Regions from separate parts of the Pseudoalteromonas sp. 23_GOM-1509m genome, predicted to be linked through region 1. Evidence: riboswitches for the same ligand, from Rfam matches in the RefSeq annotation. Region 1 holds a riboswitch; the other holds the start of a gene.
What was found. A riboswitch is a leader RNA that binds a small molecule or an ion and turns the genes downstream of it on or off. The one in region 1 is predicted to bind lysine.
Positions count from the first base shown of each region.

Region 2: linked by a shared signal. The riboswitch ahead of dapA (4-hydroxy-tetrahydrodipicolinate synthase) and the one ahead of lysC (lysine-sensitive aspartokinase 3) in region 1 are both predicted to bind lysine.

Region 1 is NZ_KI912432.1:188,059-203,813, forward strand. Features, by position in the region: gene N523_RS0111420 (TonB-dependent receptor plug domain-containing protein) at 1-726, opposite strand, end outside; gene N523_RS0111425 (peptide-methionine (S)-S-oxide reductase) at 929-1,435, shown strand; gene N523_RS19670 (hypothetical protein) at 1,441-1,632, opposite strand; gene N523_RS19675 (hypothetical protein) at 1,932-2,252, opposite strand; gene N523_RS0111435 (DUF4136 domain-containing protein) at 2,317-2,868, opposite strand; gene N523_RS0111440 (hypothetical protein) at 2,973-5,765, opposite strand; gene N523_RS0111445 (condensin complex protein MksE) at 5,762-6,310, opposite strand; gene N523_RS0111450 (hypothetical protein) at 6,316-7,587, opposite strand; gene nhaD (sodium:proton antiporter NhaD) at 7,784-9,031, shown strand; lysine riboswitch at 9,130-9,302, shown strand; gene lysC (lysine-sensitive aspartokinase 3) at 9,378-10,769, shown strand; gene N523_RS0111465 (4'-phosphopantetheinyl transferase family protein) at 10,746-11,504, opposite strand; gene N523_RS0111470 (sodium-dependent transporter) at 11,671-12,993, shown strand; gene N523_RS0111475 (2-hydroxyacid dehydrogenase) at 13,089-14,069, opposite strand; gene N523_RS0111480 (glutathione peroxidase) at 14,158-14,700, opposite strand; gene N523_RS0111485 (NAD(P)-dependent oxidoreductase) at 14,821-15,702, shown strand.
Region 2 is NZ_JADO01000017.1:67,105-82,859, reverse strand. Features, by position in the region: gene glpK (glycerol kinase GlpK) at 1-525, shown strand, start outside; gene glpD (glycerol-3-phosphate dehydrogenase) at 531-2,033, shown strand; gene N523_RS0108155 (acyl-CoA thioesterase) at 2,041-2,439, opposite strand; gene N523_RS0108150 (2OG-Fe(II) oxygenase) at 2,471-3,175, shown strand; gene N523_RS0108145 (cysteine desulfurase-like protein) at 3,320-4,552, opposite strand; gene N523_RS0108140 (2OG-Fe dioxygenase family protein) at 4,563-5,195, opposite strand; gene acnB (bifunctional aconitate hydratase 2/2-methylisocitrate dehydratase) at 5,397-7,994, opposite strand; gene N523_RS0108130 (OmpA family protein) at 8,250-9,314, opposite strand; gene N523_RS0108125 (protein adenylyltransferase SelO) at 9,635-11,044, opposite strand; gene N523_RS0108120 (DNA-3-methyladenine glycosylase I) at 11,053-11,751, opposite strand; lysine riboswitch at 11,939-12,118, shown strand; gene dapA (4-hydroxy-tetrahydrodipicolinate synthase) at 12,246-13,130, shown strand; gene N523_RS0108110 (2,3,4,5-tetrahydropyridine-2,6-dicarboxylate N-succinyltransferase) at 13,146-13,886, shown strand; gene N523_RS0108105 (PLP-dependent decarboxylase) at 13,886-15,091, shown strand; gene N523_RS0108100 (succinylglutamate desuccinylase/aspartoacylase family protein) at 15,097-15,755, shown strand, end outside.

The sequences.
Region 1 (15,755 bases):
ATTTACACCAAAGGGGGTATAAAGGTTTGGCCAACCAAAAAACTTTTCTTGTAAGCCGTAAAATAAATCAGTTTGTGAATCGCTCCCAGTTAACTGCACTCTTCCAGAAGTACGGGTAAAGTCATGATCGCCAAAATCAATTGAACCATCACTTTGTGAGTGCGAATATTCACCTTCAAAACCAATACGCCAATTAGCGTTTGCTTCAATTGGAGTACTCACACCTGCATGAATTGTTTGTAGGTTAAAGTCATTTGAGCCAGCGCCCAAAGAGACACTGCCACCAGTTGTTATTGGTTTCCAAGCAAACGACACAGTACCTACCGAGCTATTCATGCCATAAAGTGCATTATCGGCTCCGGTTAATACGCTGGCACCCGTTAGCATTTGTGGTGCAATAGGAATTTCTGCAAAGTAGTGACCAGACTGCGGGTCTAGTAAAGTTGCACTGCCGACTCTAAAGCCGGTATTTTCAAAAATACCACCGCGTATCGTTACATCAGCTTGTGCTTCAGCCATATTGCGTGATTGCAAGTCAACACGCGGGTCGTACTCTAAATTTGAAATAGGCGAATCAAATGTACCAACAGGTAATGTATTGGCGGTGGGTGACGCTTCAATTGTTATTTGTTCTATGGTTGCTGTTTCTTTACTCTGCTCTGCATAAGCAACAGTTGAAATACTGGCTAACACGGCCGGTATAATAAGGTGCGGGGCACGATTCATATCATTATTCTCATTTTATGCAATGGCGCTAACAATTAAATACCTATCACTTTTTATCACATGATAAGGTAAGCTCACTAAGCTAGGGTGTTTTTGGGCGCTATTGTACATTAATGATAAAAAACTGCATTTGATAATCAAACCTAGCGTTACAAAATAGTAACTCTGCATCCTATAAATTATTTACATTGGTCACTTTATTATGCAAACACAACAATCGAGTCATTCATTAAATCAGCACACACTTTATTTTGCTGGTGGTTGCTTATGGGGGGTACAAGAATTTATGAGGTATTTACCTGGGGTGGTAACCACGGAGGCGGGGCGTGCCAATGGCACCAGCAATACTACACAGGGGGAATACGACGGCTACGCCGAGTGCGTTAAAGTAACCTTTGATAGCCAAGAAGTGACCTTAAATGAATTAATCGGCTATTTTTTTGAGATTATTGACCCATACAGTATCAATAAACAAGGTAACGATGTAGGCGAAAAATACCGTACCGCCATTTTTAGCCAAGACAGTAATCATTTAAACATCGCCAGAGACTATATTAGCCAGCGGGACGATGCCAAAAAAATAGCGGTACAAGTAGCGCCACTGACTAATTATGTCCCTAGCGATCCCGAGCATCAAGACCGCTTAACCAATCACCCTGATGATTATTGCCATATCCCAATTGATTTATTGCACAAGTATAAATCGTGATAGCTTTAAGGGTACTCAGGCCTTTCAAAACGATATAATTTGAACGAGCCAGTTTGAAGTGTTGTGCCTTTGTGGTTTGAGTACATATAGCCTTTAAGTTCTCGGTTGTCTTTATGAATAATTAGCTTATTTGCGAAAAGTGGATGGCTGGTGGTTATTTCCAATATCCTCTCTTTTTCTTGAATATCTTGTGGCATAAAAGAGGTGCTAATTATGTCATTGGTCCCATTTGTAAAATAATTGAAATACGACTTTTTATTGGGGTGAAATTCAATACTTGCTAGTTCTTGCTTGCCGTCTAAATTTAATAATCCTACCCAAAAACCATGTAGGCCCGTCTTTTCTATAGCAGCTAACTCATCTATTTTAGAGCGGTATTTACCTATAAATGTACGAACGGTAGATTGCCCTTTTTGTTCTTACAATCGGTACGTTTTTGACATTACAAAATTATCGTCTGCATTAGAATAAATTTCTAACACCTCGAATGAATTATCTAAAAAGGGCTTAAAATCAATGTGAATTGCAGATGTTCTTTATTAGGGCTAACAAGTTTGATAGTGCAATTAATGCGACTGCATTTGATATCATTATTGCTAAACGCAATTGATTTATTTCTATAAAATGCATTGGCGATACTTGCTATTATTAAACGGTGTTCTCCGTTTTCTTTAATTTCCAGTACATTGTACTCAAAATGATCTTTATAAATTCCTTGCCATATACCAGGCTTTAACTGTAGTTGAGTGCCGTACGCATGGAACGCACAAAGCAGGGGTAAAAATAAGCTTAGGGTTAGGAGCTTTTTAAATGTCACCGAAAAATTCCTTTTCTCACAAAAAAGCCCGCAAACATGCGGGCTTTTAAATATCAATTAAAGTTTATTGCTGAGCTTTAGGCGGAAAGTTACTTAAAATATTGGCAACCGTTTCCTTAATAGCGGCTTCACGTTGTGATGGGGTTTGTTTTTTCTTTAAACGACCATCTTTAGCACCACGCCAAATTAATTGGTTTGACTCACGATCAATAATATCGATAACTAATGTGCCTACTTCATATTCGCGTGCGCTTACATCGTGGTTAAAGCCTGTGCCCCAGTAACCCCAACGCGCACCGTAGCCTACGTTAAAGCTGTCAACTTCAAGCTCTTTATCCACACTTGCATGGTAATTAACAAGTACATCAGCTTGCGCTACGTCAACCAATTGCATACCTAACTGTTGGCTTAGTTGGTTGTTTACCGCATTGCGAACGCGTTTTTCCATAAGGCCACTGATTTGGTAGTTATTCGTGTCTTTAGTTAGGCTCGCGTTTTCTACCCAAGCAAACGTTTTGTAGTTACTAAAGTTTGCTGATTTATCGTAATCCCAATCGGGCGTTTGTGTACAGGCGGTAAGTAGCGCCAGTGCTGCGACAATAAATATATGTTTCATTACGTTTGCTCCAATAAAGTGCGTTTGTTTAAACTACCATGGGCGAGGGTAATTTAAAATCTAAAAATAAGTGTAACTGGCTAAGATGAATAGCCAATTAATTCTTAGTCCAGTAGAGAGGCTTTATGTTCAACCTCAATCCAATCTTTTTCATCTACCCAGTTTTGTGCGCCGTTTTTTACCGAACGAATTGGCACAATATAATCACAACTTATTTGCGGTTTAACCGAAGCAAATATTGGCACAAAGCCAAAGCTCAAGGCGGTTTCTATAATCGCCTTTTGGTTTTGCGGATCGATATCAGCCGCTTCATCTATGTAAATAGGTATACGGTATAAGTTTTGTTCCTGATCGCTTAATAAGTAACGAATAAATAACATGCCACATAACAGCTTAATGGTGATACGCGTACCATTTGAACCAGCCGAATCTATTTTTTCAAAGTGCTCGGTTTCGCCCGCGCGGTTAACCACTTCAAAACGAATATCAAATAAATCGGTGAGGGTCAGACCTGCTTTGTCTGAGGCGAGTTTAATTAAATGATCTTTTGCGTCGTTTACCGCACTTTCGCTGTACGGCTCTTGGCTGAGTAAATCCAGGGTGTCGCCTTGTTCAATTTGGTTAGAGGTACTGATAATAGTATCAATGCTATCTACCAACATTTTGCGCGGGATAATATTAATTTTAAACGCTTGCAGGTTTGAAATACGATGCTGGCTTATGCCTTTATTAAAGCTATTCATTTCACGGCGTAGGCGGTCTAAATCTTCACGTAAGCCTTTAATCGTGGCGGCCACTTCGGTGAGGGCAACGCGACCTTGGCGCTCAACTGCATCGCGCTCGTTATCAATATTATGAAACGCGCTAATAAGTTTTTGGTATTTACTAAACTCATCGTTTTCGTTATCGAATTTGGTAATACCTGCATTGTAAATATGCATATAAGTATTACGTACATTTATATCGAAATTACGTAGCTCTTGGCAGTCTTTATTAAAGTGGTGAATTAAATCGCTTAAATTATCAAAATCGATTTTTATATCAATCATGTAAGGCGTCACTTTACCACTGTATAAATCTAACGTGTGGTCAATACGCTCGGTTTTAACTTGGCGCAGGCGCTCTGTTTGACGATTAATTTGCGCTTGTTTTGATTTAATTAACGAGCGTCTATCAGCAATTGAGCCACTGTTTTTTTGAATATCTTGTAGGTAGTCATCAACTTGTTCGCGTTCGGCTAAAAGCTGCTCTTTTAGCATCGCTTGGGCGTCAACCGATTGTTGCATCACTTCAAATTGCTCTAAGCGTTTAAGTGCACTTTCAGCACTCATAAGCTCATCGTATAGCGCGTCTTTTTCTTTTTGCTTATCTGCAACATTGGCGGCCACTTCGCGCTGTTGTTTAAACTCTTTTAATGATTGCTCAAGTGCGGTTAATTGAGCACTCAGTTGCTCTTTGTTTTCGCCGCTTTGCATTTGCACCGGCGAGAGTTTTTTAAGCTTAATACTGGCACCGGGCAGGGTGAGTACACCGCCTTTTACGTTTTCACTAAGCTGCGCTAAAAATTCGCCGAAGGCGTCTTCGTCATCAATAGTGATATCGCCATTGCTGGTGGTAGCAAAGGAGAGAAGATCGGGGTTTAATAGTCGCGATATTTCTTCAACTTCTTTCAGTGATAAGTCTTCACGCATTCGAGTGAATAAATTAAATTCTAAGTTTTTAAGTTGTAACTTTAAGCTTTTAATTTGTTTTTGTGTTTCGCCAATGCGGTAATCAAGGGTGTGCAGGCTTTGACCTTGTGCACTCGTTATTGAGTGTGACAACGACTCGTAGTCATTTTTTAACTGCGTTAAGCTGGTTTTGAGCGTGGCTTTATTAACTAGCTCAAATTCACTTTTAAGAGCGTTGTAATCTAAAAACCACTGTTCAATTTGGGTTTGTTTGCGCTCTATATCGCGTGATTGTTGAACGTATAGGCTTTGTTTTTGTTCAAACTCGTGTTTTTCGTGCTCAATATCTTCAAGAGCGATGTTGAGTTCGCTTAGTTGCTCTTCCTGATACGTATCAAAATCAATCAGTGCTTGGTCAATTTTTGGTGCATAAGCGGCCAGTTTACCTTTAAGAACGGTTTGGTTTTCAAGCATAGATTCGAGGGCGGCTATGGGCTCTTGCATTGACTCAAGGGCTTTTAATTCACGTTTTGCGCGGTTTACTTTATCAAACGACCGGCGCCATACTTCGTAAAAGTCGACCTTTGAATTTGACATGTGGCGTTCAAACACACGTAACATAAAGCGCTTAACGTCGTTTGCGCCTAATTTATGTAAATTAAGAATACGACGAAATATTTCTTTGTATATTGCAGAGTCTTGAACGTTGTTAAGGGGGATCATTTTTAAATTGATCTCACCATCAAATTGCGTTGCACCGCCAGTAAGTAGGGCGTTTAACTCTTGCGCTTTAAGCTCTATCGGGTTGTAACCTTGCTGCTTTAAGTGATTAAACAGCTTGGTAAACTTAATAATGGTATTGCCTTGGGTGTACTGGGCTAAATCAAGTTTGCCTTGATAGCAAAAGTATTGGTGTGCATAACCGGCAATTTTACCTAAGCCTGCTACGCCAATGACAACTGAGCCATGGGGTAAATCGGCTTGCAATAAAATGTACGATTGATCTGATGAAAAATAAAACTTACGGGTTTCATCTAAATCGTGGCCATCCCACTCGGTAAGGCGTAAATCGTTAATTAGCGGAAATTGCAGTGCATTAATAACTGAGCTTTTACCTGTGTTGTTAGGCGCACAAATCGAGCTACTTTTATCAAGTGGGATCACACACTTTGCATAGCCTGCAGTATTAAGTAGGGCGAGTTTACTCAGTCCGTATAAGTTTTTCATTCCTCGTCCTCTCCTAAAAAGGTTTCTTCATTTACTTCCATTAAGGCATCAATATAGCGATGAATTGGCGCCTGTAGCATAAAGCCGCCTTCCACTTCGCGGGCAAGGCCTAAACGTACCATGCGTAAATACACATCTTTGCGTAAATCAGAACCCGAGAATATTTCAAGCTGATCAAATAAATGTTTATTAAGTTGTACCAAGGTTTGCATTAGCTCTAAATCGTTTGGCTCATCAAATAATGCACGCATTGGGTCTTTACCTGTGTTGGCAAAGTGTTCGATTAAAATATAAATAGTGAGCGCTATCGCGCGCGATATTTTGCCCATATTAGGGGTGCTTTCATCGCTAGCAAAATAATAAAAGCCACGACTGTCGTGCTTTAAATCATGGCCTAATGCTGTGAATAAGGCGCTGTAAGCTTCAATTTGTTGGTCAAGCTCTTGCCACATTAGAGTGTCTTGTTCGCAAATGTGGTAACCCGCGACTAATTTTTTATTAATGGCTTGTAAGTGAGAAAGCTCATTTAAGTTTATCTGTGTCATGGTCATTACTCGTGCTCGGCTTTGTCAGCCTTAGGCTCTGAATTAAAGGGGTACAAAGAAAAGTGCTGGCCTGCAATGTTAACGCGGGCTTTTTTATCGCTTTGGCTAATGTGTAGGGTGGTATCGCTCACTAGTTTTTGATACAAAAACAGCATTTCATCGGCTTCAAGCTCTGGGTAGCTTTCGTCTAAAAATTGCAGCAGAGGCTGTGGTTTTTTACGCTGCTTTTTGAAGCGTTTTGCAAACTGCGCTTTTACATCGTGATAGTCAGGAATGTTTGGTGTGACAAACGCAGGCACATCGTTTTGCTCTGGTAGCTGATATTCATGATGCTCAAATTCAGCCAGGCTTGCCATGTAGGCTACTATATGGCGCTGTTGACCCAATGAATACTTTTGCGCATCGCTTACAAAATGTGGCTGCACGGCGCTGAGCATATTATCTACCCCATTTTTACGTATTAGTCCTAATACTTTTGCTACTTGGCGGGTAATAAGGTTATTACGGCGCAACTCTTCACGCAGTGGCATTAACATATCGGCACTTTTACGTAAGCTTATCCGGCCAACTAGGTGCATTTCTAGAATGCGGGTACGCAATTGTTCAAGCATGCGTTTATCGTTGTACGCTTTGCCTGAACGTTCAATATGTTCTATTTGGGTGCTAATTTGTTGCTCAATAAGGGTAAAGCAGGCATGAAAGTCGCCTCTAATATCCACCATTTCCAGCATGGGTTCTATATACTCATCAAACGCTTCTATCACGGCTTTATAGCGTTTTTGTAGCGACTGCACCGCATTATTAGATTTGGCTTGCTCAACAATATTTAAAATAGCGTTTTCGTTGTGTAAAAACAGTTTGATTATTTTACGCACCCGATCATCCATAATACGGCTAAAGCGGCGTAAATCATCAAAATCTTCCATTTCACCGGCATTGGATAGCCGATTACCTAAACGGGCCAAATCATCAACCAAGACACTAATTTCTTGTGCTAAGCCTAAATGTTCTTCTTGCAGTAAAAAGGTGGCAAAGTCGGCAATGGCGCGGTTAATTTCCAGTTGTGACGATTTAGCCAGCGGAATAATAATTTCTTGATTTAATAACCGGTTGGTTTCTTTATAAATACGCTCATTATTCCACGTGGGTTGCTTTTGCTTAATGGCATTTTGAAGATCTTTAATACTAAAGTCGGCCATTTTAAAGCGCTTAAATAATAGCTCTAATACACCCCAGTGTTCATTTAGGGTATTAAGTAGCTTTTTAGCTGGGATCATAAGGCGTTGCAACTTCCTAGTATTCGTTATTTTATATTTCTCGAACTTATATGGTATTCGTTTTTGCGACGATTTAATAATAGTTTTTACACCCGCTTAGTGATAGTATCCGCGCCGAATATAGGCACATAGAGTTTGTGGGTATATTTTTTACATGGTTTCAATTTTTACTTAACCCCGAAGGTTGTTTAATATCATGGTTTCCTCGATTATCCTGACGCTGATAGCGATTGCATTTTTGCTTATCGTTATTGAGGATGTGATCCACGTAAACAAAGCAAAAACGACATTATTTTTTGGTACACTTTGTTGGATTATCTCCTTTATTTTTCCTCTTAATGGGCAAAGCCCCGAAACGATTCAAACCCTCCTAGACCACAATATTTTAGAAATTGCTTCTTTATGGCTGTTTTTAATGGCCGCAATGACCTTTGTCGCCTATTTAAACTCTAAAGGACTTATCGAAAATGTTGTGAACCGGATTATGCCAACCAGCATTAGTGAGCGTAAGCTGATGTTTTTGGTGGGGTGTTTTGCGTTTTTATTTTCATCTATTTCCGACAACGTTACGGCCACGCTAATATCACTGGCAGTGATTATGTCATTAAAGCTTGAAGCCAAAAAACTAGTTAAGTACGCCACGCTTATTGTATTTGCTGTAAACTCCGGTGGTGTATCACTTATCACGGGTGATGTAACCACACTTATGATTTTCCTTGATGGTAAAGTAACAATTAGCAATTTATTACTGTTAATTGTGCCTGCGTTATTAAGTGTATTATTACTGGCTACTTTGTTATCAATTGGTATGAACAAGCAGTTAGAGTTTAAAAAGACTAAATTCAAACGTATTGAAAAAACCGACATAACCATTGCGGTTATTTTCTTCACTACGGTTATTGCTACGCTTACATTGAGTGTTTTATACAGTGTACCGCCTCTGCTTACTTTTTTATTGGGTTTATCTATTATGTTTTTAGTCGCGCAATTTTTAATGCGCAAAAAAGACATCAACAAAGATATGATCGATTTTATACGCGACATAGAGTACGACACCTTATTGTTTTTCGTGGGTGTGTTACTGCTTGTTGGTGCGTTAAAAGAAGTTGGGGTACTGAGCCAATTTACTAATTTGTATACGGTAATGGCGCCAGAGTACGCAAACTACTTAATGGGTATTTTATCCGCAGGTGTTGATAACGTGCCACTAACGGCAGCGTTATTAAAAGCCGACATTGTAATGAGTCAACAGCATTGGTTGTCGTTTACGTATGCAACCGGTGTAGGTGGCTCTATGCTAATCATTGGCTCGGCGGCCGGTATTATAGCCATGAGTAAGGTAAAAGAGCTGACGTTTGCAAGTTACCTTCGCTTATCGCTGTATTTATTACTGTGTTACACCTTTGGTTATGCGGGCTCTTACTTAATGGGTAGTTTTATTTGATTTTATAGTAAAACGACTTGACAGCTAGACGTCTAAACGATAACTTTCAAAGCCGCACTCTTAGTGCGGTTTTGTTTTATTAGCCACAGGTTAATAATACATTCAGAAGAGGTGCGATACTTAGGTACTTAATGTGAGGCAACGACAGCCTGCGATCATTAAGGAGGGAAGTACTCGCCGAGGAAAATAATGGGTCGTTACCATTGTTTTTCGGTTTATGGGGCTGAATCCTCAAAACTGTCACCAATTTAGGTGGAGAGCTTCTGGCAGTAGATTTTTCTTATCTTTATTTCCTGCCAAGTTCTTCTTGTTTTATTGCGGTTTGGATGCCGCGAAAGGAGACGAAATGACTACCCAATCAGTGCCACAAAGTTCACAGTGCACAAAATCAGATTACATTGTTGCCAAATTTGGTGGCACCAGCGTTGCTAACTTTGAGGCGATGAGCCGTTGTAGCGAAATTATCGTAAACGATAAAAATGTACGTATTGTTGCAGTAAGCGCCAGTGCCGGAGTGACTAATCATTTAGTGGAGCTTTGCAAAGCGGGTATTGAAGCCACTAAACGCCAACAGCATATTGATGGTGTTCTTGCGATTCAGCAGGCTATTTTAAATGACCTGTCGTTAGATGAGGATTTAGCCCTTGGGTTTAATCAAACGCTTGATGCATTTCAAACGTTGGCGGCACAAACACTCAATACTGAGCAGCAGTTCGATGAGCTACTTAGCTTTGGCGAGCGTTTATCGTCGTACTTATTTACCCAAGTACTAAGGTTAAAGGGTTTAAATGCCACTCGTTTTGATGTGCGCCAGGTGCTTAAAACCGATAGCCAATTTGGTAAAGCAACACCAAATGTGGCCGCCACAGCGCAAGCCGCTAAAGCACATTTAATTCCGCTGCTTGATGATAGCGTTATTGTGACCCAAGGGTTTATTGGTAGCGATGCAAACAATTTAACGACCACGCTCGGTAGAGGCGGCTCAGATTATAGCGCTGCACTGCTTGCTGAGGCTATTAACGCTAAAAGTGTGCATATTTGGACTGACGTAGTAGGTATTTTTAGCACCGATCCTCGTTTGTGTGTAAAAGCCACTCCTATTGCGCGTTTAAGTTTTGATGAAGCAGCAGAAATGGCGACCTTTGGCGCTAAAGTATTGCATCCGGCAACTATTTTACCTGCCAGTCGCAGCCATATTAATGTGTTTGTTGGCTCAAGCACAGAGCCAGAACTTGGCGGTACGTGGATTGAACGTGAAAAATCGCAGCTACCTGGTATTCGTGCGGTAACACAACGTAAAAATCAAATATTATTAACCCTTAAAAGCCCAGAAATGCTGTTAGCCAGTGGCTTTTTAGCCCGTATATTTACTATTTTAAGTGAGTGCAATATTTCGGTAGATTTGGTCACCACTTCTGAAATTAGTGTGGCAATTACCCTTGATAATGCGCCTAATGCATCACGCCCAGAGCTAGATCAAGAGTGCTTGGATAAACTCGCTGAATTTTGCCATGTATCGGTTGAAAACAATTTAACGCTGGTAGCGTTAATTGGCTCTGAAATTGTTTTGCGCCAACATGAAATGAATTTAATGAAAGTATTAAGTGACTTTAATATTCGACTCATTTGCCATGGTGCAAGTAAACATAACTTGTGCTTTTTAGTTGAGCAAAGCGAGTCTGATGCAGTGGTTCAAGCGATTCATAGTCGATTACTAGAAAGTGATTGCGCTGCGTAAATCGTTAATAGTTATTATTGAGCACCGCCAGTCGGTGCTTTTTTTTGCCACAACGCTAATATCAAACATGTCGTTATGTGCTCCAACCACGGTATTGCTGCAAGCTGTAAGCTGAGTGTTATTAAGTTCGTTAAACACATTAGGGCTTAATAATTGAGCAATGGGGCGGCTGGTGGCTTTAGCCAGCGCTTCTTTTAATGTCCAAATCCTAAAAAAATGATGTGCTTGAGTTGTTATGTTATCTGAATCGGTTATTAAGCTCAATTCGGCTGGGTGGTAAAAGTGCTTAGCGAGTTTATTAAAAGGGCGCTTTAAACTAATTTTTTCAATATCAAAGCCAAATTGAGTTGATGCTACATTTAACGCTGCACCTACAAAACCATGAGAATGAGAAATACAGCAACTGATCACGCCTGTTGTATTTTTAATATGTAATTCTAATTTACTGTTATCGGGGTTAAATTCAGAACTAATATCACACAGCTTTAATGATGCATAAGAAGAACAAGCGGTTTTTACTAGGTATTTAAGCACTAAACGTGTGGCTAAATATTCTTGTTTAGCCTGTGGATTTTTACGCCGATTAATAACATTGAGCTCAAAAGGGCTTAAATAGTGGGGTAAATCAAATTCACCCACATTGAGGGTGGTTGCGTTAAGCAACGCAATGCAATGGCTGTTATTTGCTAAAGCGGGCGTGGCTTTTAGCTGGTTTTCAAAGTAAGTTACACTCATCATTGCTCGTTATAAATGACGACCGATTACATATTTATTACCCAAAGCTGGATAGTTTGTGAGCGGTTGTTAGTTGTTGTGAGCGCTAAGTACATTTTTATTACTCAGCCGCTCTTAAATATGGTTTAATTCGCATTCGTTAAAATAATAACAGATTTGTAGGTGTATGGCACAAGTGCGTGATGGTTTTCAAAGTCGACTAGGTTTTGTATTGGCAGCAGCCGGTGCAGCGGTAGGTTTAGGTAATATATGGGGTTTTCCTACGCAGGCTGCTAATCATGGTGGCGGCGCATTTTTACTGGTTTACTTTATCGTTATTTTTTTGCTGGCGTTACCTGCTTTGTACACCGAGCTGTATTTAGGTTACAAAGCCCAAGCTAACCCTGTTAAAGCGCTAAGCCAAGCATGGCAAGATCATGCCCCTAAAGTGGGAGCCGCAGCAGGCTATATTGGCCTTGCCGGTGCCATCGTTATGTTAAGTTTTTACTCAATTGTGGCCGGTTGGATGCTTTCCTACGCTATAGAGCCTATAAGTAGCTTTTTTGGCTTGCATAGCTTGAGTGAGTTTTTACATAGCGACTCTATGTTACGTAATTTTATTTTTACGCCGCTTATGCTTATTTTAACCGCCAGTATTATTTTAAAAGGGGTGAAGTCGGGAATAGAAACCTGGTCACGCCGTTTAATGCCGCTTTTACTTGTTCTCCTTATTGGGCTTATTATTTATATTGCAACGTTAGATGGCGCAAGCGAAGGGTTTGCTGCTTATTTAGTGCCTGATTTTAGCAAAATACTCGACCCTGATTTAATTATTGCCGCAATGGGACAGGCGTTCTTTTCGTTGTCGCTTGGGGTAGGCTGTATGATGATTTACGGCTCATATTTAAAACCTGGTGCTAACTTACCAAAATTAACCGCAAGTGTTGCGCTACTTGATACCAGCGTGGCGTTTTTAGCGGGCTTATTAATAATTCCGGCTATTTATGTTGCCCAGTACAATGGCGTTGAAGTATTTAATAACGGTAAATTAATTGGTGAGGGGCAACTTATTTTTGCCATATTACCTGAGCTATTTGGCACTATGGGTGAAATTGGTTTATTGGTTGGCTTATTATTTTTTGTATTGATGTCGATAGCTTCAGTTACCTCAACTATTTCATCAACTGAGATCCCTGTGGCATTTTTGGTTGAAAACCACAGTGTAGATAGAACCAAAGCAACATGGGCAGTCAGTGCTGTTGTGCTTATTTGTGCCAGTACCATTATTTTAAACTTTGATTGGTTATTTGGTTTAGTGATTATGGTATTTACTCAATACCAATTGCCGTTAATGGGGCTGTTTTACTTTATAACGGTAGGCTGGCTATGGCAACGTGGTAATAAACTGAACAAGGCAAGTAGTGGGCCGCACTATTGGTTTGCTCAGTACATTCGTTTTGTCTGCCCAGTGCTAATGACCTTAGTATTTGCAAATGTAGCGTTTGGTTAAAAACTTTTAAACGCGAATTTAAAAATGCAGTTTTAAAAAGCGAACTATTGGGAGTCACCCGAAAGTTCGCTTTTTACATTTTAAATGACTTGATATTACAATACTTGATTGGTTAGCGTTTGCCCTTGAGCAAGCTCGTTTGCATTTTGTAATGTTATATTAGCGATTTCGGTTAGAGCTTCTTGAGTAAAAAAGCCTTGATGCCCTGTTATTAAAACGTTTCTAAAACTTACTAAACGAGAGAATATATCGTCTTGATTTATTTCGTCACTGTGGTTTTTAAAAAACAGCTCTGATTCTTGTTCGTACACATCAAGCCCTAAATACCCCAGTTTTTGTGATTTAAGTGCTTTGATACACGCTTGGCTGTTTACCAGCGCACCGCGAGAAGTATTAATGAGCATGACCCCGGTTTTCATTTTATTAAATGCGGCGTCATCGATTAAATGGTGCGTGTCTTCGCTCAGCGGGCAGTGCAGTGAAATTATATCGCTTTGGGCAAGTAGGGTATTTAAATCGGTAATAGTGTAATTGCCTGGTTTTGCAAAAGGGTCGCACACTAAAACGTTAGCGCCAAAACCATTTAAAATGTTACACAGTGCCAAGCCTATTTTACCGCAGCCTATAATCCCTATGGTCTTGTTATGTAAGTTAAACCCAAGTAAGCCATTTAAATCAAAGTTGTCTTCGCGCACGCGGTTATAAGCTTTGTGTGTTTTACGGCTGAGGGTGAGCATAAGGGCAACACAATGCTCCGCGACTGCCTCAGGGCTGTAAGCGGGTACGCGTAATACGCTGAGGTTACGCTGTTTGGCAACAGGCAAGTCAACGTTATTAAACCCCGCACAGCGTAATAAAATAGCGCTAACACCCAATGTGGCAAGTTGCTCAATCACTGCTTTATCTACTGTATCGTTTACAAATACGCACACAGCGTCAAAGTTTTTAGCTAATATTGCCGTCTGCGCCGATAAACTTTGCTCAAAATAAGTAATAGTGATGTTAGAAAAGCCATTTAAACTTTGCTCAAAAAAAGGGCGCTCATATTTCTGAGCACTAAAAAAAGCAATATCCATTAACTAGCTCCAAGTAATCAATTATTTTATTACCATAAACTATTCTTACTATAGATGCTTCACTCTTGTTGTTTTAATTACGACAGGATTATTTTAATGCAGCCGAACGGACTCCTAAACGAGCGGTCGTCGGTTTTATAACGGGCACTGATTCTAAGCAGCTTGTTATTACATTATGTAATGACTCCGGTTTAGTTCGCGGTGCATAGCGAGCAACCAGCTGCCCTTGTGCATTAACTAAAAACTTAGTGAAGTTCCATTTTATTGCTCGGTTTTGTGCAATACCCCGTGTATGAGACTTTAAATAACCAAACAGTGGATGCGTATCTGGGCCATTTACCATGACCTTATTAAACACCTCAAAATTAATTGAAAAATGTTTTTGATAATAGTCTTTAATGGCCATTCCCTCTAATGGCTCATTTTTATCAAATTGATTACACGGAAAGGCTAAAATAGTAAACCCATCGTTTTTGTATTGTTGATATAGCTTTTCTAGCGCGCATAATTGCGCAGAAAAATGACATTTACTGGCGGTATTAACAATAAGAACCGTTTTTCCTTTTAGCTGACTCAAAGAAAAATCATCGTTATTACAAAGTGGTGCGTTAAATTGATAAATACTATCCATAGATTACCTACCTAATTTCCGTATGAGGGAAATTTTAAAAGACTTTCATTCGCTTTTTTAGCGGCCGATTGACATAATCGAGCTTATGTTTCTAAGTTATCAGTTAAATAGGTCATTTTTATGTCAGTAAAAATTGCATTTATAGGTTTAGGCGTAATGGGTTACCCAATGGCAGGGCATCTAGCAAAAGCGGGGCACAGCGTATGTGTTTATAACCGCACAGCAGCTAAAGCACAAAAATGGGTTGAAGATTTTAACGGCAGTTTTGCACCTACCCCGCGTGAAGCTGCAAGTGGTGCCGATATGGTATTTATGTGTGTTGGCAATGACGACGACTTACGGTCAGTGGTATACGGCGATGATGGCGTTTTAGCTGGTATGGACAAAAACACGATTTTAATCGATCACACAACTACTTCTGCTGAGGTAGCGCGTGAAGTTGCGGCAAAAGCGGCTTTACAGCATATCGATTTTATTGATGCGCCAGTATCGGGCGGTCAAGCAGGTGCTGAAAACGGGGTATTAACCGTAATGGCTGGTGGCAACGAAGCGGTATTTGCTAAAGCACAACCTATCATGGCGGCGTTTAGCCGTTTTAGCCAGTTATTAGGGGAAGTTGGATCTGGACAATTATGTAAAATGGTCAACCAAATTTGTATTGCTGGTGTAGTGCAAGGCTTAGCTGAGGGCTTACATTTTGCTAAACAAGCAGGGCTTGATGGCGAAAAAGTAATAGAAACCATTTCTAAAGGCGCAGCTGGTTCGTGGCAAATGGAAAACCGCTACAAAACAATGTGGGCAGGCGAGTACGAGTTTGGTTTTGCTGTAGATTGGATGCGTAAAGATTTAGGTATTGCACTCGATGAAGCTAAAAATAACGGTGCAACGCTGCCAATGACTGCAACGGTCGATCAATACTACGCCGATGTACAGGCTCTTGGCGGCGGCAGATACGATACCTCAAGTTTACTAGCGCGTATTGAAGCACTGCATAAAAAGTAATGTAATTGGTAAAAGTAAACTTTTCACAAAAAGGGTAAGAGGTGCTGCGCTTT
Region 2 (15,755 bases), on a different contig from region 1:
GAAGCTCTCGTCAAAGATGTTCCCTTGGATCATGGGGTATTCTTGGTTCCCTCGTTTACAGGCTTAGGTGCGCCCTATTGGGATGCAAATGCCCGAGGCGCAATTTTGGGCCTAACCCGAGACTCAGGCATTAGCACTATTGTTGCAGCTGCCTTGCAGTCGGTGGGTTATCAAACCAAAGATCTACAAAAAGCCATGGAAGGCGACGGACTCCGCCCTAGTATTCTAAGAGTTGATGGCGGCATGGCAAACAATAATTGGGCAATGGCGTTTTTAGCCAATATTTTAGGCGCAAGCGTTGAGCGCCCTACTCTAACCGAAACCACTTCGTTAGGGGTTGCTTACTTAGCCGGTTTGCAAACTGGGATATATAAATCTACAGCGCAGCTTGCCAGCATGTGGAAAAGCGATCGTCGCTTTGAACCAACCATGAGCAGTGAAGAGCGCAACGATTTATATGCAAAGTGGCTACATTGCATTGCACAAGTTAGACTTTCTAATAGCACTGACGGCGAGAGTGAGTAAAATCTATGAGCGCACACGACAACGAATATGACTTACTCATTATTGGCGGCGGTATTAACGGCGCTGGCATTGCTGCCGATGCCAGTGGTCGCGGTTTAAAAGTATTTTTGTGTGAGCAAAACGATTTAGCCTCAGCCACTTCCTCTAATAGCAGTAAGCTTATTCATGGCGGGCTGCGCTATTTAGAGAATTATCAATTTAGATTGGTAAGAGAGGCATTACGTGAACGTGAAGTGCTATTAAAAAAAGCGCCGCATATTATGTGGCCGCTTTCTTTTAGGCTACCGCACCAAGCACACTTACGTCCTTCTTGGATGATTCGTGTGGGGTTATTTATTTACGATCACCTAGCAAAACGTGACACCTTACCCGCCTCAAAAGCGATTAAATTTGACAGCAATAGTGTACTTAACAACAGTATAACCCATGGCTTTGAATACGCTGATGGGTGGGTTGATGACGCGCGTTTAGTGATTTTAAACGCCCAAGCGGCGCATAATTTAGGCGCCACCATTGCAACACGCACCCGCTGCATTAAAGCAACGCGTAACGCAGATTATTGGGATGTGATTTTAGAGCAACAAGCCAGCAAGCAGCACCTAAATATAAAGGCAAAAAGTGTTGTAAATGCCGCAGGCCCATGGGTCGCGTCATTATTTGAAGATGTATTTACCCAGCCCACACCGCACACTATTCGCCTTGTGAAAGGCAGTCATATTGTAGTGCCCCGACTTCACAATGAGCCAGTTGCCTATATTTTACAAAATGAAGATAACCGCATTGTATTTGTCATTCCTTATGAGCAAGATTACTCACTGATTGGCACCACTGATGAAGAGTACACCGGCGATATTGCTGATGTAAAAATTAGTGAGCAAGAAATACAGTATCTCATCAGTATCACTAACCATTACTTTAAAAACACAATAAGCGCGGCCGATATTGTGCACAGCTTTAGTGGGGTGCGGCCACTATTAGATGACAAATCAACAGATGCTCAAGCGGTGACCCGTGATTACAAGCTGATATTAAGCAACGACACCGAACATGCCGCTTTATTAAGTGTGTTTGGTGGTAAAATTACTACCTATCGAAAGCTTGCAGAAAACGCCGTTAATAAGTTAGCGCCTTTTTACCCACAAATGAGTGGCTCATGGACGAAAGATGCCCCTTTACCAGGCGGTGACTTTAGTAACCAAGCATACCTTAGCGCACAGTTAGAAAGCAGCTACCCTTGGCTGGCAATCGACACCTTAAAACGTATGGTTCGCAGCTATGGCACGCTTAGTTATCAATTACTGGGGAACAGCCAAGCAATCGGCGATTTAGGTTATCACTTTGGTCATGGTCTGTATGCGCAAGAAGTTGATTACTTAGTAAACCATGAATGGGCAAGAACCAGCGCAGATATACTTTGGCGACGAACAAAGCTTGGGCTGCGCTTTACTGAAAAACAAGTCATTGCCTTGGGGCAATATTTAACTAAACATCCTGCTTGTCATAGTTAAGCTGCGATTAACTAACTGCTACAAGGTGCTGTGTTAATGCGGCTTTTTCATCAGTCGAAAGTGGTTGCTTTGTTTTACTAACAAAGTCATAACGTACCATCACCGTTTTACCAATGGCGCAGCACTTATCTTGCTGCCATGCTTCTTGGCGGATCACAAATGAACTATTGCCAATTTGCTCTATGCTGGTGTTAATTGTCACCTCATGGGCATAAAATAGTTCGCCAACAAACGACACTTCAACTTTAGCAATTATTAACTTCCAGTTGTGTGGATTTAGATCTGGCGTAAAAAATTTAAAAATAGGTACTCGGGCCGCTTCAAACCATACGGGGAGTACGGTATTGTTGATGTGTCCGAGTGCATCCGTTTCGCTAAAACGCGGCATCACTTTTTCAGTAAACATAATAATCCAATAATAATTAAACAGGTAACTCATGACGGACTTTATCCGCGTGTATGACAACGCGCTCAGTAATGAATTTTGCGATAACTTTATCACTACCTTTTCTCAAAGCCCGCATATTAAACAAGGGATGACATCGGGCGGTGTTGATCTTAATAAAAAAGATAGCCACGACTTATACTTAAACAATCATCCTGAATACGCAGAACAATTAAAACATATTCAACAAACCACTGCACAGTATGTTTTCAACTACATTGAAGAACATATTTTTATGATGATTGGGGCATTTGGTTTAAAGGTATATCACCCAAAAACAGGACAACCGGTTGATTTAACTCACGCCAACTATGACGAGGTAGGTAAACCACAACTCCCCTTATTGGTGCAGCAAATTTTTAGACTCGGTAATATTCAAGCGCAAAAATACGAAGTAAATAAAGGCGGTTATCCGTATTGGCACAGTGAGGTGTATCCGCAGCTACAGCATAATGAAGCACTGCATCGGGTGTTGTTATTTATGTTTTATTTAAATGATGTTGAAGAAGGCGGAGAAACCGAGTTTTATTATCAAAATCGTAAAATAGCCCCTAAAAAAGGCAGTATGGTGGTTGCCCCAGGCTACTTTACCCATACACATAGAGGCAATAAGCCAGTATCAAACGATAAGTATATTTTAACCTCATGGGTTTTGTTTAATCGAGCAGAGCAAATTTATGGAACGCCACAAAGCTAAAGCGGTCAGCGGTCAGCGGTCAGCGGTCAGCGGTCAGCGGTCAGCGGTCAGCGGTCAGCGGTCAGCGGTCAGAAATTAACTAACTGCTGACTACTGTCAAGTATTTGCATTAAACTGAAAGCTGACGGCTTATAGCTGACAGCTTCAAATCAGCTCATCAAACAAGTCAAACAAAGTGTCCATCTCTTCAATGGTGTTGTAGTGCATACAACCAATGCGTACTACGCCGCCCTTATCAAGCACACCCAGTTGTTTGCATAAACCTTGGGCGTAAAAATTACCATCCCAGACACATACATGTTGTTTACCCAAAAATTCAGACACTTGGCGAGGCTCTAACCCTTCAAAGGTCAGTGCGAACGTAGGGGTACGCTCACTCAAACGCTCTAAATCGTCTATACCAAACAACTTAATTTTTGGGTAGTTAACTAGACGCGTTAAAAAGTATTCACTCAATGCCATTTCATGTTGTTTTGTTTTAGCAAACGCAACACGTAATTTTTCTCGGCGTGAGTGACTGTCATCAAGTTCGCTAATCGCCGCTATGTAATCAACCGCCGCAATAAAGCCTGCAAGTGCCTCAAAACTTTGTGTGCCGGTTTCCCAGCGACCTGGTGCAACATCTTTTGCTGGCTCTACTTTATAAGGTGTAAACCCTTCTAAGTGCTCAGTTTTACCATAAACCATGCCTAAGTGCGGGCCAAAAAACTTATATGCAGAACAAGCTAAAAAGTCGCAATCTAACGCTTGTACATCAATCAGTTCATGTGGCGCATAATGCACCGCATCAACATACACCAACGCACCCACATTATGAGCAAGCTCTATAATACGTTTAATGTCGTTAATAGATCCCGTGGTGTTTGAGGCATACGTAACGGCAACTAATTTAGTATTACTGTTTAATAGGCTTTCAAAATGCGCCATATCTAAACTGCAGTCGGCTTCATTAACCAGTGCAGTATTAACCACAACGCCCTTATCTTCAGCGGCTTGCTGCCAAGACGATACATTTGAAAAATGATCAGCATTGGTCACTATAATTTCATCACCTGCTTGCCAATTGCGTGAAATTGCTCGGCTAAAGCTAAATGTTAGGCTAGTCATATTAGGGCCAAACACAATATTTTGTGCACTGGGCGCATTTAACAAATCAGCCGCCGCTTGACGCGCATTCGCCATCAGCTCAACCGTTTTGTCACTTGAGAAAAACGCACCGCCCAAGTTTGAATTGTAATGCCCTAAATAAGCGGTCATGGCACTGAGTACCGACTGGGGTACTTGTGAGCCACCTGGCCCATCTAAAAACACCGGTGACTTGCCATCAACAGTTTGCATTAAAGCAGGAAATTGCGCGCGCAATTGCATTAAATTCATTTTATTTCTCTTAAGCAGTTAGTACAAAGCAATCCAGGTAACCTGGTTTGTTAGCATCAATTTTGTTCATTGGTGTGGCGTTATGCCATACCTGACGGTCATTAATTAGTGCAAACATGCCGTCTTTTATTTCCATTTTAAAACACGGTTCAGCTTGTTGGTTTTCATAAACCAATAGCTCACCACCTTCTAAATTTTCATGAGAAACACCACATACACACACATGGTCAAACCCATCTTGATGCACACCTTCTGGAGCTGCTGGCGTATCGCTATCAATGGCAAGCATTCTAAATTGGTGAATTTCAATATCACGCTCTGCGTCAATGCCGGTGATCGCTGCAAATTCGCTAACAATGCTTTTCATACCCTCAGACTCAAGCAAGCTTTGCTCTAAGTTTTCGTAAGTACGCTCAACATTACCTTGAAAGGTATTAATTGAATCGTCTTGCACAAACGCTTTGGTCGCTTGAAGATTAAGCTCACCATTTTGTAATTTAACCACTGAATAACGGCGTTTACGAAACGCACCATCTGCATAAGGATTTGCAGGTAAGTTATCAAAAGAAGGCTTAACCAAATCAATATTGGCTTGGTTAATAAAACGAAGTTGCAGTAAATTCTGGTTGTTTAATGCGGTCATAAAATCCTGCTTATAATAATGATAATATTGTCGAGGATTTTAATGCATGTAGAGAGGATTTTTTGCTTTATTAACCATATCAATGACGACATTTAACGAAAGTTAATACAATCATGTAACGAATTAAGCATTATCTATCTAATATTTTATTTGGACAATAAAAAACCCGCCGAAGCGAGTTTTTTAAACACACTCTATAAATTATACAGCTTGCTGAATAATTACGTTGTCTGCCTTTTTAGTGTACTGAGGCATACGGTGGAAGTTCAAGTAACGGTAGGTATCTGCTGCCGTTGCATTGATCTTCGCTGCATATTCTTGGTACTCAGCGGGTGTAGGTAATTTACCTAAAATTGCCGCTACTGCTGCCAGCTCTGCTGATGCTAAGAATACGTTTGCCCCTGTACCTAAACGGTTAGGGAAGTTACGTGTAGAAGTAGACACGACCGTTGCTTTGTCCGCAACACGTGCTTGGTTACCCATACACAGTGAACACCCTGGCGTTTCAATACGTGCACCAACACGACCAAAAATACCGTAGTAACCTTCGTCTGTAAGTTGGTCTTTATCCATTTTCGTTGGTGGAGCAACCCAAAGCTGTGTTGGAATACGCCCTTTAAAGCCATCGAGTAATTTACCTGCAGCACGGAAGTGACCAATATTAGTCATACAAGAACCGATAAATACTTCATCGATTTTCTCGCCTGTCACATCAGAAAGTAGGCGTGCATCATCAGGATCATTTGGCGCACACAGTACTGGCTCTTTAATCTCAGCAAGGTCGATTTCAAGTACGTGTTTGTACTCTGCGTCTTTATCAGCTTCCATTAGTTCTGGGTTTGCTAACCAGTCTTGCATTGCAGTAACACGACGTTCAATCGTACGTACATCGCCGTAACCTTCAGAAATCATCCACTTAAGCATAACAATATTAGACTCAAGGTATTCGCTGATAGACTCTTTAGAAAGCTTAACAGTACAGCCAGCAGCTGAACGCTCTGCAGATGCATCGGATAGCTCAAACGCTTGCTCAACCGTTAAGTGCTCAACCCCTTCAATTTCTAGTATGCGACCAGAGAATTCGTTGATTTTACCTTTCTTCTCAACCGTTAATAGGCCTTCTTTGATACCAAAATAAGGGATAGCATGTACAAGGTCACGTAAAGTGATACCCGGTTGCATTTCACCTTTAAAACGAACCAAAATTGATTCAGGCATATCTAGTGGCATTACACCCGTTGCAGCTGCGAACGCTACCGCCCCCGAACCTGCTGGGAATGAAATACCTAATGGGAAACGTGTATGTGAATCACCACCCGTACCTACGGTATCTGGTAATAACATACGGTTTAACCATGAATGAATTACACCGTCACCAGGGCGAAGCGATACACCGCCACGATTCATAATAAAATCAGGAAGCGTATGGTGCGTGTTTACATCGATTGGCTTAGGGTAAGCCGATGTATGACAAAAAGACTGCATTGTTAAATCTGCAGAGAAACCTAAACAGGCTAAGTCTTTAAGCTCATCACGCGTCATAGGACCTGTTGTATCTTGCGAGCCAACCGTGGTCATTTTAGGTTCACAGTATTGGCCTGGGCGAATACCGGCAACGTTACATGCTTTACCAACCATTTTTTGCGCAAGCGTAAAGCCTTTGTCTGATACTTCAGTCACTGCTGGTACTTTAAATACGTCAGTTGCGCCTAAACCTAATGATGTACGTGCTTTGTCTGTAAGACCACGACCAATGATCAATGGAATACGACCACCAGCACGAACTTCGTCTAAAATTACCTCTGATTTAAGTTCAAATGTAGAGATCACATCATCAGTACCATGACGTTTCACAACACCTTCATAAGGGTAGATGTCGATTTGGTCACCCATGTTGAATTCATCAACATTTAATTCGATTGGTAACGCACCCGAGTCTTCCATTGTATTGAAAAAAATAGGCGCAATCTTGTTACCTAAACATACACCACCCACGCGCTTGTTTGGTACGAATGGGATATCATCCCCCATAAACCAAAGCACAGAGTTTGTTGCAGACTTACGCGAAGAGCCTGTACCAACAACGTCACCTACGTAAGCAAGTGGTAAGCCTTTAGTTTTTAATTCTTCAAGCTGAGTGATTGGACCTACTTCACCGTCTTTGTCAGGGTTAATACCATCACGCTCATTTTTAAGCATGGCTAATGCATGAAGCGGAATATCAGGACGTGACCATGCATCTGGTGCTGGTGATAAATCATCGGTGTTTGTCTCGCCAGTGACTTTAAATACCGTAACAGAGATTTTTTCAGCAACGGCTGGCTTATTGATAAACCATTCTGCCGCAGCCCAAGACTCTATAATTTGCTTGGCGTATGCATTACCTGCTTTTGCTTTTTCTTCTACATCGTAGAACGCATCAAACATTAATAATGTGTTCGAAAGGCCTTTTACTACAATTGGCGCTAACGCTTCGTCATCAAGTAGTTCAACCATTGGCGCAATATTGTAGCCACCGAGCATAGTACCTAGTAACTCAGCTGCTTTTTCTTTAGAAATCAACGGAGAAACAGCTTCACCTTTAGCAACAGCCGCTAAAAATCCTGCTTTAATGTAGGCTGCATCATCAACACCTGGTGGTACGCGGTTGATCAGTAGTTCTAGGATGAACTCTTCTTCACCTGCCGGTGGCGTTTTAATTAGCTCAATAAGATCAGCCGTCTGCTGAGCATCTAATGGCGCTGGTACGATACCTAACGCGGCACGTTCTTCTACGTGTTTACGATATTCTTGTAGCACAGTATTGCCCTCTTGGTGACGTTAAAGTATTCGGTGGTGTTTACTAAACACACCATAACCCAATACTTATAGTATTCTATCTGCCGATTATAAAGCTTTTGTGCATAGATTAAAATCCATCCAGTTAGGCAACTAGTTATACCGATTATTAATAATATGAATAGTGAACAAAGTAAAACCAACTCCCATGAATACCTATTAAGCAGCCATAAAAAAACCCAGCCTAAGCTGGGTTTTTACTCAATAATGAGACTATTAACGTAATACTTTTACACGTTTAATAGATTTTACGTGTGCTTCAACGCGGCGGTTTTCAGCATGCGCTTTTGCCGTATTCGCTTCATTTTTAAGGCGTTCTTCACCTAAACCTGCCGTTGTAATGCGATCTTCTGCAATACCATCAGCAATTAGCTTTTTAGCTACTGCATCAGCACGTTTTTTAGATAACCATTTATTGTAAGACGCTTTACCTACTGCAGACGTATGACCTTCAAGAAGCACTGTTGTATCTGGGTACTCTTTTAAGAAAGTCGCTACTTCATCAATATCATTTAAGTACTGCTGTGAAACTGACGAGTCATTGTTAGGGAATGTTACTAACAAGCTTACTGTTACTTCAGTATCTTCATAAAGTGTACAACCATCGCTACCAACAGCATCTGTCATAGGCGTATTGGCACATTTATCATCTACATCAGGAATGCTGTCTTTATCTGTATCAGCAAGTGCTACCGGCACAGGAACAATTTCTGGCTCTGGCTGTGGTGCAGGCTCAACCGGTGCTACTGGCGCCGATTTTTGACCAAAGAAGTAGTTTATACCTAATTTAGCGCCAACATCTGTGTAGCCTTTGTCTAAACCTTGGTAAACACTGGTTTCAGCATTAACAAAAAAGTTGTCTGTAACAAAGTGTCGGTAACCTACACCTGCGTTTACAAACGTGTTGTCATCAACAACATCAATATCTTTCAGACCAAATAAACCGTAGAAAGGACCGCCACCAAAGTGGTAAAGTGCATCGATACCGTAACGTTCGCCGTCAATATCGTTGCGGTTGTTCAATACTTTGTCGTGAGCATTAAAGTCTAGGTCTGCGTACTCTAAACGCGCACTCCAGTAATCATTAAAGCGGTAGCCTAATTCAGCACCCCAGCCTGTTGACTCATTAACGTCAAGGCCAGCTTGCTCACGCATGTTTTTCCACGAAGCATCGTAATAATCGCCGAATGCACCGATGTAAAAGCCTTCTTGCTCGGCTGCGAAAGTAGATGCGCTAGTTGCAGCTAACGCAATAGCCATTGTAAGTGATTTTAATTTCATTGTTTTCTTCCCATTTTAACAACTAAAAATGTAGCTAAGCATTGCTAGCTCTTCTAACTTACCTATACAGTAACTGAGTCTTTGTTAATCAATACTTAACGCAAATATATTTTTTCAATATCTAGGATAATAAAACTAGCTCATAAAAAATGTCGATGAACACAGGCTAGCTCAAAAAGCAAACAATCGCTTTAAACCCCACACGATCACTGGCTTTTATGGAGTTATGGTATCACCCGTTCATAGTTTGCTCTATGAATGAACGTCGCTGGGGTAAAAAATGACCTTTTATATTCATTTTAAAATGCAAAAAATCATACTTAAGTACCACAAAAAGTACGATAATTCTTATCATCTTCGGGCGGCGTTTGAAACTCTGTGGCCTGCACATGGTTTGTGTAAGGGCTCGCCATCACTTGGCTAAAACGACTGAGTAGCTCACTATCCCCATGCATAGTGTACTGCGTAATAATATCTTCAATAATATGATTACGCGGAATCACACTTGGGTTTGCCTGTCGCATTATATTATAACTATGCTCATTAGTTCGTGTTTGCCATTGCTGCGCCCATGATACGAGTGCTGATGGTATTTGCGCTTGTCCATTTAACGATTCAGTTAACGCATTAAAAGTATTGGTATAATCAAGCTGGTGTTGTTTTAATAACCCTAGTAACTCTCCCACCAACTCATTATCTTTATCATCCGCGACTGTTAACCCTAACTTTTGCGCCCACATAGCGCTAAATTGTTGGTTAAATTGCGTTGAAAAGCCCTCAATTAAAGGCGTCATCATTGCCACCGCTTGCTCGTCATCGTCACTGATCAGCGCTATTAGACTCTCTGCTAAGCGGGCACAGTTCCAACTTGCCATGTTTGGCTGATTACCAAACGCATAACGCCCTTGTTTATCAATAGAGCTAAACACGGTATCAAAATCAAACTGGTTCATCATGGCACATGGGCCGTAATCTATGGTTTCACCACTAATTAAGATGTTATCGGTGTTCATAACACCATGAATAAACCCCACCCTCATCCAACTTACGACTAATTTGACTTGGTTGGCGATCACTGCAGCTAAAAAATCTAAATAACGCTGAGCACCAGTGCTGTTAATCTCGGGATAGTGTCTTTGAATGGCTAAGTCGGCTAAGTTTTTTAGGCTAGTAACGTCACCTTGAGTGGCTAAATATTGAAACGAGCCCACCCGTATATGACTGCTGGCGAGTCGGGTTACAATAGCACCTAGTTGAGGTGGGTTGCGATAAACGGTTTCGCCACTGCCAACCACGGCTAAACAACGCGTTGTTGGAATGCCAAGCGCGTGCATAGCTTCGCTCATTACGTACTCACGAATAGCTGGACCTAATGCACAGCGGCCATCGCCTCCGCGCGAAAATGGCGTAGCACCAGCGCCTTTTAATTGCAGATCCCAAAGCTGATTTTTATCATCGCTAATCGCACCGAGCAAATGTGCCCTACCATCCCCTAGTCGCGGTGAAAAGTGACCAAACTGATGACCAGAATATCCCAGTGCCACCGCAGAAATCGCTTGGGGTTCATTACCGCTAAATATATTTGCTCGAGAATCGGCACTCACCTGTATATTAAATTGCTTAGCTAGGGGCTCATTCCATAACAATAACTGTGGCGCTGTCACCTTGGCTGGATGATCGCTAATTGCAAACCCCTCACCAATGTCGGTATACCTTGGCACTAATTTCATGTTTAATCCTATTGTTTTTGGCTGATACCTACGCGATTGTCGCCGACACCATAAGCGACAATTAAGCTTAGCTCTTGCATGCTTAAGCCGCTTTGCTGCTGCAGTTCATTAAAGAATGCCTGCGCCGCACTTAGTGACTTTTTAGTTTGTAATCCGCCATCGATAATTTTATGGGCACGCAAATAGCTCTCTACGTCTCGAGATAATAAAAAGGTGTCTTTCCCTAATGCACGCAAAGCATAAGGACCGGTATTACCACCAAGCCTTGCACCATGCTTTTTTAAATACGCCCACAAGCCAATAATATCTTCACTTGGCCAGTTAGCAATAAACTCACTAAAGCTGCCGTATTGCTCTGCAACTTCGTGGATCATATACGCATTTTCAGTAATAGTTTTTACTTTTTTATAATTGCGCACAATCCGTTCGTCACTGGCTTTTTGTTCTAATATGTCTGGTGGCATCATCAATAGCTTTTCAACACTAAAGTCCCAGAAAACCTCTCTAAATCCGGCCCACTTACTGTTGATCACCGACCAATAAAAACCACTTTGAAAAACTTTCCGAGTAAATTCTTCTAGCCAATCATCATCATTTAATGTGAGGAGTTGTTTGTTAGATAAAGGTTTTGCGAGTAACAACTTAAGCATTTTTTCAGAGCCCTTTCGCTCTACCGCTCGCTTATAAATATCACTAAATTTTTCCATCTGCTTAATACCTTACTTCGACAATAGTACTAGTGTACGAGAAAAGCAGCTAATACGTAATAACTGTCAATCAGGATGAATCTATCTATATTTAGTCACTTGACACCTAGACGGCTAAAGTGGTTTAATCGCCACACTTACCCTATTACATTGTATTTGCTGATTGATTTTTCAATAGCAAGTGCAAAGGGCTGGAAGAGGTGCGTTATTCAGGTAGCGTATGTTAGGAGCGCAAACTCCATTGAGCATACGTGAGGGGAATTAACGCCGAGAGGTAACACTTTTTTGTGAAAGGTTGCTTCGGGCGACTAGGCTGAATCCTAGCGACTGTCACCAATAACATATTTGGTGGAGAGCTTCTGGTCTTAGTATAATAAGGCCGTGCGCCCTATTATTTAAGCCCATTCGCTCTTCGAATTATAAACACATTCAAAGAGTCAGGCATCCTAAATACCCGCCAATAACTCGACGAATGCCCTATAAGTTCGTGAGAGATGATCAACAACTTCAATATTAACAATTTCCATTTATGGACTGCGCTGATCACCCCATTTGATCAAAATGGCCTAGTTGATTACGCAACCTTAAACACCTTAGTGGCCGAACAAGAAGCTGCTAACAATGGCATTTTACTGCTAGGTAGCACCGGCGAAGGGTTAGCCCTTACCCTCAAAGAACAGCAAGCCATCGTAGAGCATGTCTGCCAATTACAGCCGAGCGTCCCCCTTATGGTTGCGGTAGGCGGTAGTAACTTAAAGCAACAGCTTGAATGGGTTAATTACTGCAACCAGCTGCCTATCCATGGTTTTTTACTCGGCTCGCCTTTGTATGCCAAACCCGGTGCAGTGGGGCAAACGCATTGGTTTGAAAGCTTACTCAATGCCAGTTCTCATCCTTGTATGCTTTATAACGTACCAGGACGTAGTGCGGTTAGCATTCCCATTGCAACCATTGAAAACCTCAAACAACATAAAAATTTATGGGCACTGAAAGAAGCCAGTGGCTGTATTTCTCAATTTGAAGCCTATCGACAAGCAGCGCCTGAACTAGCCATTTTTAGTGGTGACGATGCCCTCATGCCTTATTTTGCCCAAGCAGGTGCAAAAGGTTTAGTGTCGGTTGCAGCCAATGCATGGCCAGTGCAAACCCATGAGTTTGTAAAGCGCAGTTTAAGCGGCCAACACCCTAATCTTTTTGTCCAGTGGTCTAGTGCTATAAATAGCTTATTTTCAGTAGCCAACCCTATCCCAGTCAAAGTGTTAATGCATTTACAAGGGCGTATTGGCAGTCCGTATTTACGCCCACCTTTAACACACCTTGAGCTGACACACACAGATGACATTTCATCGGCAAACAACACCATTTTATCTTGGCATTAAATACAGGTTTTTATAATGAACTGGTTAGAACTATTAAATAATTTAGAAACGGGCGCGGTTCGCGCAGCAACACAAGACGAAAACGGCCAATGGCACGCTAACGTAGAAGTAAAGCAAGGCATTTTAGAAGCCTTTAAAAACGGTCAAAACACCGAGTTTGCTGGCGGTTTTGTTGATAAACATAACTTAGCGCCGCAAAGCTTTGAAGCCACAGCAGGCGTTCGCATGGTACCCGGTGGTTCAAGTGTGCGCCGTGGTGCACATGTTGCCAAAGGCACTATTATTATGCCACCTGCGTACGTAAATATTGGTGCATTTATTGACGAGGGCACTATGGTAGATAGCCACGCGCTCGTAGGGTCGTGTGCTCAAGTAGGTAAAAATGTGCATTTAAGCGCAGCGGTACAATTAGGCGGAGTACTTGAGCCCATTGGTGCCAGCCCTGTGGTTATTGAAGATGATGCCTTTATTGGTGCAGGCTGTGTGATTGTTGAAGGCGTGGTAGTTAAAAAAGGCGCGGTACTTGCTCCAGGTGTTCGCTTATCTGCAACCATCCCTGTTTATGACTGCGTAAATGAGCGCCAGCTTGATAAAGGCGAAGCAATCCCTGAATACGCGATTGTGATCCCTGGATCTCGCCCTGCGTCAAACGATTGGGCGCGTGAGCAAGGCTTAAGCATGTCGTGTGCGTTAATTGTTAAATACCGTGACGAGCAAAGTGACGCGTCATTATTGCTTGAAGAGGTTTTACGTTAATGACCTTTTTGAGCACGCCCGTTAAAAGCGCTATTGATAAGCTATCAACTGAGCTTGATACGCCCTTTTTTGTTTATGATCTTGATTCACTAAACACACATTTAACGCGTTTAGTAGCACAAACCGAGGTAAAACTCTGGTATGCAGTTAAAGCGAACCCGTTATCTAGCGTGATCCAACGCTTAAATAACGCTGGTTTTAACTTTGATGTCGCCAGTAAAGGCGAGCTTGAGCAAGTCCTTGCTCAAGGAATTAACAGTGAACGCGTGCTCAACACGGGGCCTGCAAAAAGCCCTAAACAAATTAAGCACTTTATTGCGCGTGGCGTACGTACCTTTGTGGCCGAAAGTCTCAATCAGGTACGTTGGCTCAACGAACAAGCGATTGCTCAGCAGTGCCAGTTGCAGGTTTTGCTGCGTGTTCAATTACGCTGGCCCGAGGGTGATAAAAACCCGCTAGGGGGCGATAGTCTTACTCCATTTGGCTTAGGGTGCGACGAGTGGCAGGCGCTAAATACCAGTGACTACTGTGCACTTAATTTTGACGGTCTGCATATTTTTCAGTGGGGCAACATGCTTAGCAGCGACAAACTCGCTGAGCTGTGGACACAAATGATTACGCCGTTAAGGCAACTTGCTGAGGATTTAAATATTAACCTCAAGGTGCTGGATTTAGGTGGTGGTTTAGGTATTCCCTATACGCTTGATACGCCCACTCTAAGTTGGGATGCACTCATAGAGGCGCTTGCAAAAATTAAATGCGATGCGGGGGTTACTGAGCTATGGATGGAACTAGGTCGCTACGCTGTAGGCGAATGCGGCCACTACGCCACACCTGTTGTTGAGCGCAAACTAAATTACGGCCAACAACAGGTGATTATGAGCGGCGGCATTAATCATTTATTGCGCCCTGCGGTCACCAGTCAAGATTTCCCTGCGCGTTTATTACGAGATTCAAACGCAGCAAATCAAGCAATGAGCCTATACGGCCCCTTATGTACTGCACTTGATTGCTTAGGAGAGCACCAATTACCCAGTGATTTAAATGAGCAAGACTGGCTAGTATTTAGTCAATGCGGTGCCTACGGTTTTACCGAAAGTATGCCGTACTTTTTATGTCATGAGCTGGCCGGTGAATATGTTATACACAATGGCGTATTGAGTTGCGTGCGACAAGCAGAAGATGCAAGCCACTACTTGAGGTAAAAAAGATGAATAACACCACAGCTATAAGCCAAGAAAACATTGTAGTTGGCGAAGTCGCAAACGGACTACCACTGACTATTCCTGTGTATCGTTTAAAAGGCGATGGCACCGGCCCAAGTGTGTATGTACAAGCAAATATGCATGGCGCAGAAGTGCAAGGCAACGCGGTAATTTACCAATTACTTGAGCAACTAAAAACACTTAATTTAAAAGGTGATATTACCTTAGTTCCTTACGCTAACCCCATTGGCTGTAATCAAAAGTCGGGGGAATTTACCCTTGGCCGATTCGATCCCATTACGGGGACTAATTGGAATCGCATGTATCACTGCAATAATAAACTTGCGACCCAGTTTGCACAGCAGTTCAGCGATGCCGATGATAAGATTCTGAAAACAGCCTTTAAAGCCGCGTTAATTAATGACGTTGAGCAACAACTCAACGGCCCTGATTATCGTTTAACAACGGGGAAACGGATTGCGCTAAACTTACAAAAATTGGCGCATCAAGCAGATATAGTTTTAGATTTACACACCGGCCCTATTTCTAGTCAGCACTTATATTGCCCTGAGTATGCGACCGATAGCGCGCGTTACTTTAATATTCCCCATGTGCTGGTTATTCCTAATGACTTTGATGGCGCAATGGATGAAGCAAGCTTTTG